DNA from 3 places in the Sphingobium sp. FW305-3-2-15-F-TSA7 genome. Region 1 is predicted to be linked to each of the others. Evidence: riboswitches for the same ligand, from Rfam matches in the RefSeq annotation. Region 1 holds a riboswitch; each other region holds the start of a gene.
The links. Region 1 has a riboswitch for cobalamin ahead of cobW (cobalamin biosynthesis protein CobW). Riboswitches for the same ligand answer to the same signal wherever they lie in the genome.
Positions count from the first base shown of each region.

Region 2: it holds a riboswitch for cobalamin, as region 1 does, so the genes downstream of both, AC3WN8_RS23935 (TonB-dependent receptor plug domain-containing protein) here and cobW (cobalamin biosynthesis protein CobW) in region 1, are expected to answer to the same signal.
Region 3: it holds a riboswitch for cobalamin, as region 1 does, so the genes downstream of both, metE (5-methyltetrahydropteroyltriglutamate--homocysteine S-methyltransferase) here and cobW (cobalamin biosynthesis protein CobW) in region 1, are expected to answer to the same signal.

Region 1 covers NZ_JBYSZM010000001.1:139,522-141,786, forward strand. Annotated here, with positions in the region: gene AC3WN8_RS00690 (D-alanine--D-alanine ligase family protein) at 1-859, shown strand, start outside; cobalamin riboswitch at 937-1,180, shown strand; gene cobW (cobalamin biosynthesis protein CobW) at 1,427-2,265, shown strand, end outside.
Region 2 covers NZ_JBYSZM010000035.1:73,595-75,859, forward strand. Annotated here, with positions in the region: gene AC3WN8_RS23930 (polysaccharide biosynthesis protein) at 1-584, opposite strand, end outside; cobalamin riboswitch at 864-1,059, shown strand; gene AC3WN8_RS23935 (TonB-dependent receptor plug domain-containing protein) at 1,141-2,265, shown strand, end outside.
Region 3 covers NZ_JBYSZM010000007.1:155,190-157,454, reverse strand. Annotated here, with positions in the region: gene AC3WN8_RS07525 (hypothetical protein) at 63-740, opposite strand; cobalamin riboswitch at 908-1,125, shown strand; gene metE (5-methyltetrahydropteroyltriglutamate--homocysteine S-methyltransferase) at 1,243-2,265, shown strand, end outside.

The DNA.
Region 1 (2,265 bases):
CAACAGCTATCAGGACCTCTTCGAGCGGCCCGACGCCGATTATGTGGTGACCTTGCTCAATCGCGGCGGCTTCGTGAACAGCGAGATGCTGGGGCCGTTGCTGCTGCGCCGGCTGGACCTGCCCTTCCTCGGCGCTTCGCCGATCCTGCGCGGCCTGTCCGACGACAAGCATCTGATGAAATCGGTCGCCGAGCGGCGCGGCGTGCCCGTCACGCCCTGGGCGATCATACGCCAGGGGCAGGGCGGGGTGAGCGAGCCCGATTTCACCTGGGAACGGCTGGTGGTGAAGCCCAATGCCTCGTCGGCAAGCTGGGGCGTCAAGATCATCGACAATTGGGCCGAGGCGCGCGCCCATGCCGAAGGCATATTGGCGTCCGGCCATGACGTGATCATCGAGCCCTATGCGCCGCTGATCGATCTGGCCGTGCCTGTCGTCGGCGCCAACGGCCCATGGCTGCTGCCGAGCTTCGGCTATTATCCGACCGCGCGTCCCGGCGAAGTCCGCTCCTATGAAGAGAAGCGCAATCTGGTCGTCACCGCCGACGATCCGCTGGAACCCGTCGAGGACAAGGATCTGGTCGCGCGGCTGGAAGGGCATGTCCGCGCGCTGCTGCCCGAACTCTGGCCCTTCGATTATGGCCGCTTCGAATTCCGCTACGATCCCGCAACCGGTGAGTTGCGTTTCATGGAAGTGAATCTGTCCTGCAATCTCTGGTCGCGTAAGACGATCAGCCGTTCGGCGCGCTCGATCGGGGTCAGCCATGCCGAGCTGGTCGAAACCATCGTCGCGCACAGCCTGGAGCGGCAGGGGCTGATCCCCGCCGCGCGTTCCGTGGGGCTGGCGACGCGCGTGGCGTGATCGCGGACTCGCATTGAGCGATTGGTTCGCGCGATGATTTCGCCTATGGCCGCGTTCGAGAGGCGGGCGATGTCCGCATCTCGAAAGATCGCGCCGGTGCCCGAAAGGGCTTAATTCGGGAACACGGTGAGGATGAGCGATCATCCGAATCCGGGGCTGTCCCTGCAACTGTAAGCGGCGAGCGCGATGCACAGGTGCCCACCCCCCGATGACGGGGCGGGTGCAGCCACTGGATCGAACGCGGATGCGTGGGATCTGGGAAGGCCGTGCATCAAGCTTTGACCCGCGAGCCAGGAGACCTGCCAGCGCACCGGTCGCTCTTGCCTTGATCCAGGGGATGGTCTCGGCACGGTAACTCTCCGTCTGAGCGACGAACCGTGCGGCTGGGGCTGCATCGGTGCGTGGTAACGGGTGCTTCCGGCACCCGCCCGTCGTCGCGCGCCGACCGATGCTGAGCGTCGGCAAGCCCCGCCACCGATTTGCTCAGGTGTCGGGGGAGTGCCCCATGAAGACCATCGCCTTTGTTTCCCCATGCCCGCTGTCCGTCGCCAAAGCGGGAGAGCGTGCGTGAGCAAGATCCCGACAACCGTCGTCACCGGATTTCTGGGCGCCGGAAAGACCACGCTCATCCGGCACCTGCTGCAGAACGCCAAGGGGCGCAGGCTGGCCCTGATCGTCAACGAGTTCGGCGATGTCGGTGTCGACGGCGAACTGCTCAAGGGCTGCAATGACGAGGCCTGCCCCGAGGACGATATCGTCGAGCTTGCCAATGGCTGCATCTGCTGCACCGTCGCCGACGATTTCCTGCCGACGATGCTCAAGCTGCTCGACCGGCCCAACCCGCCCGAACATATCATCATCGAAACCTCGGGCCTGGCATTGCCCAAGCCGCTGGTGAAGGCGTTTCAATGGCCCGATATCCGCACGCGCGCGACGGTGGATGGCGTGATCGCATTGATCGACGCCGATGCGGTTGCGGCGGGGCGGTTCGCGACCGACGAGGCCGCGCTGGCGCTCGCGCGCGCCGCGGATCCCACGCTCGACCACGACAGTCCGCTCGAGGAACTGTATGAGGATCAGCTCGCCTGCGCCGATCTCGTCATCCTCAACAAGGCCGATCTCGTCGACGGCGATGGCCTGGCGCGTATCGAGGCCGACATATCCGGTGACACGCGCGATGGCGTGAAGATCGTTCGCGCTTCGCACGGCGCGGTCGATGCCGGCGTGCTGCTCGGCCTGTTCGCCGGCGCCGAGGACGATCTCGCGGCGCGGCCCTCGCATCACGACAGCGAAGACGATCATGACCATGACGATTTCGACAGCTTCGTCGTCAGGGGCGGCGAGATCGCCGGCGTCGAACCGCTGCTCGCGACGATGACCATGCTGATCGCCGATCACGACATATT
Region 2 (2,265 bases), on a different contig from region 1:
CGTCCGTCGACGGTCTGCCCCACAAGATTGGAACTGTCGTCGATATATCCGCGCAGTTCCATCTGCCCTCCCTGACGCAAAGCCGAGGCAAGCTGCCGGCCGGCGGAACCAGCTCCGTAAATCAACACATTCGGTTTGGCCGCCGGTGCCGATCCGTTCTCGGACAGGCGGAACAATTGCACGGTGAGTGCACGGGAGCCAATGACGAGCAGGAACAATATGACCGGCTGGAGCAGGCCGATGGTCCGCGGCACGCCGGGGATTCCATATAGTGTAAACAACCCCGCATAAGGGATCGCAAAAAGAACGATGCCACGCCCAATGGTGAGTATGGAGAGCGGACCGACGTGCCGAAAAACGGCGCGATAAATATGAATGCCCCAGAATATGGGCACACATAGGAAGATCGACATTCCGGTCGCGAGGAGCAGTGGTCTCGTAACCTCCGGTATGAATCCGAGCCGGAGATACAGCGCGATCACCATCGCCACGACGCAGCATGTCATGTCCGTCAGAATGACAAGAGCTTTCTTCACCGGGCGCGGCAACTCGGCCAAGAAGCTCAGAGGGAAGCGTTTGAACATGGCGTTCTCCACTCCCATCCAACTTTCAGCGACATGTCGGGACAGCAACAGATCTGCCAATTTTTCAGTATCTGAATATACACAACGGCACGATCAATCGAACAAACATCTCATTTTTCGGCATATTTTCTCGGACAACAGCAAATTATCAGTCGGTAGGCGATCAGAATTGCAGCGGTTGACGCTAGCAATGTTCATCGGTCTCGTCCACCGGCGCAAGACCGCAACGCCACCATTGCACAGACAAGAAAGGGTTGGCGTTCGACGTGCCGCACGGTTATGCGCCCGCTCATGACGGGTTCCCGGCGACGGGATCAAAAGGGAACGGGGTGCGGCTATGGCCGAAGCCTCGGCAGCCCCCGCTACTGTAACCGGCGAGCCATCGTGCCACATGCCACTGGAGCAATCCGGGAAGGCGGCACGAACAAGGCGTTGACCCGGGAGCCAGGAGACCTGCCCGTCATCGTCGTTCTTCCACACGGGCGGGGTGCACCGGGCGGGCGAGGTCTTCCTCGTTTGGCGACATCGTGACGTCGTTGAACGAAGGGACATATCCGTGAAGACCATATCGACTCTCGCCATCATTCTCGCCACCGCGTCTCCTGCGCTGGCCAATGATGCCTCCGCCGACGCCAGCGCCGACATCGTCATCACCGCGATCGGCGCCGCGCAGGATGCCGACGAGACCGGCCAGGCCGTCACCGTCATCGACCGCGCCGCGATCGAGCGCAGCCAGGCAGTGATCGCGACCGATCTGCTGATGCGCACGCCCGGCGTTTCGGTGACGCGTACCGGCGGCCCCGGTTCGGTGACGGCGGTGCGCATCCGCGGCGCCGAGGACGGCCAGACGCTCGTCCTGATCGACGGGGTGCGCGTCGGCGATCCGTCGGCGCCGTCGGGCGCCTATGATTTCGGCAATCTGATGATCGGCAACATCGACCGGATCGAAGTCGTGCGCGGCCCCAATTCGGTGCCCTGGGGCAGCCAGGCGCTGGGCGGCGTGGTCAACATCCTGACGGCACGCCCGAGCGAAGGGTTCCAGGCCCGTGCCCGCGCCGAATACGGATCCTATGACAGCGCCAACGCCACTGCCCTGATCTCGGGCAGCAGCGGCGCCTTTTCCGGCTCGATCGGCGGCAACTGGTTTCGCACCGACGGCGTGTCGCAATTTGCCGGCGGCACCGAGCGTGACGGCTATCGACAGTATAGCGCCAATGCCCGGCTCGGCATCGCGCTCGGCGAGAATTTCGACGTCGATCTGCGTGGCAGCTTCGCCGACAGCCGCACCGATCTCGACGGTTTCGCGCCTCCGACCTACGCCTTTGGCGATACCAACGAATATTCGACCGCGCAGGAGATCTACGGCTATGCCGGGATCAACGCCCGCCTGTTCGACGGACGGCTGAAGAACCGCCTCGCCTTCACCATCGCCGACATCGATCGCGACAATTTCAATCCCGATTTCGGCACGACACCGACCTTCCTTGCGCGCGGCCGTACCGAACGCTTCGAATATCAGGGCGATCTGACGTTGTCGGAGATGTTCCGCGCGGTCTTCGGTGCCGAGACCGAGACGTCGAAACTGTTCACCGACGACGGTTTCTCGCCGTCCGCCGCCAAGACCGGGATCGACAGCATCTATGGCCAGATCGTGATCAAGCCGGTCGCTGCGCTGACATTG
Region 3 (2,265 bases), on a different contig from region 1:
ATCACGGTCGATAACGGAAAGTCCGAGTCAGATGCGGATATCGGGGGCTCGATGAGCGATACTCACCGTACCCCGACATAAGGCGATCTCTTTTCCCACAGATAGGCCGGCAGACTCCCCAGGGTCTGACGATAGACCGCCCTGCTGATCTGGAAGCGGAGATCCTTGCGGTTCAGGCTCAACCGCCGCCCCTGATACAGGCAGGATGGAAGCGCCGCGACGAACGAGTCCAGAATCTGCGCCTCTTTGCTCGAATCCTGGTCCGCGCGGATCAATCGGTCGCCAGCTTGCGGATCATGTGCGACGAGGCATTCTCCGGCCGCAGCGCCGGCGGACCAATTTTCGGTCTTCAGTGCGATCGCCTGGTCGAAAGAGGCTTGTTCCTCGGGCGCGAGCGGCCGTGCCGGCTGGGCCCGTCGTGCCATGTGCCGCACATAAAGTGCTTCGGCGATATGCGCGCCCAGGCGCAATTGCTGATCCGATCCCATTTGAGCCCCGGATTGTTCGAAGCATTGCGGGCTTGATCGCGCCAGATCCGCGAACGCGGCCTTTTCATCGTCGCTGCCCGGAATGGATTGCGCCAGACGTGCGCTCGCGGCTTGATCCTTGGAGATCAGGCAGCGGGACATTGCCGGTGTCGCGCCGACCGTTCTGGCCGGGGGCGGAGCGGAAAGCCGATCGCTCCGCGAAATGGCGGCGCCCGCATCGATCATGAAGGGCAGGGCGACAAGGAGGAGCATGCACAGAACCTGCCAGCGAAAGCGGAGATCGGCAAGCGGAGTCGTACGAATGCGAACTCCGCAATATCGCCGGATCGGGGCGCCGATGCAGGTGAAGCGCTCTCGCCAGTTAATATGACTGATATAAAGAATTCTTTATATATTGATTGACACGGTTTCGGGCGGCGCTATTCTGAGCCTGTCGAGGTTCTCCGCGTCGTGCTTGCGTCGCGGAGCTAAGACGGGAAGCCGGTGACGTCCCTTGGGATCAGTCCGGCGCTGCCCCCGCAACTGTGAGCGGTGAGTGGCGGTCCAATTCGTGTCACTGATCCGGCAAGGGATTGGGAAGGCCGGACCGCCATGTCGACCCGCGAGCCAGGAGACCTGCCTCGTCAGATAACGTCCTCCGGCGGGGTGCCCGGTCAGGCCGCATGCATGGCTGCGCCCGGACTTGTCCATCGGGCGCGGAGCCCCATGCGCGCGTGTCCGGCCATGCCCTTGCCCCAAGCAAGGTTTGAAGACGATGACCGCAACCGTTGCCACTCTCGGTTTCCCGCGTATCGGCCCCCGGCGCGAGCTGAAATTCGCGCTCGAAAGCTATTGGGCGGGCAAGAGCGATGCTGCCGCGCTCGGGACGGCGGCGCAGGGGCTGCGCGCCGCCGCCTGGGCGCGGCAGAAAGCGATCGGCGCCGATATCCTGCCGTCGGGCGATTTCTCGCTTTACGATCATGTGCTCGACACCAGTGCGATGCTGGGCGCGGTGCCGGCGCGCTATGGCTGGACGGGCGGGGCGGTCGGCCTCGACGTCTATTTCGCGATGGCGCGCGGCGCGCAGACTGCCGGGCATGCGGGCTGCGTGCACGCGCTCGATAGCACCGCGCAGGAAATGACCAAATGGTTCGACACCAACTATCATTATATGGTGCCCGAACTTCATGCGGGGCAGCGCTTCGCATTGTCGTCGACCCGGATCCTCGATGCGTTCGCCGAGGCCAGGGCGCTCGGTTACAGGACCCGCCCGGTGCTGTTGGGTCCCGTCACTTTCCTGACATTGGCGAAAGGCCGCGACGTCGCACCCTTGTCGCTGCTCGATGCGGTGCTGCCGGTCTATGAGGATGTGCTGTGGAAGCTGCACGAAATGGGCGCCGACTGGGTGCAGATCGACGAGCCCTGCCTGGTGCTCGACCTCGATGACGCACAGCGCACGGCATTGCGGGCGGCCTATGCACGGCTCGCGACCAAGGGACCGAAGCTGATGCTCGCCACCTATTTCGGCGCGCTCGGCGACAATCTGCCGCTGGCCGCCGAGTTGCCGGTGCACGGGCTGCATGTCGACCTGGTGCGTGCGCCCGAACAGCTCGATGACGTGCTCGCGGCGGTGCGGCCCAATTTGCTGCTGTCGCTTGGGCTGGTCGACGGGCGCAATGTCTGGCGTGCCGATCTCGAAGCGCTGCTCGACCGGATCGAGCCCGTTGCCGCCGTGCGCGACGTCGTGCTCGCGCCCTCCTGCTCGTTGCTGCACACCCCGGTCGATCTTGCGCTCGAA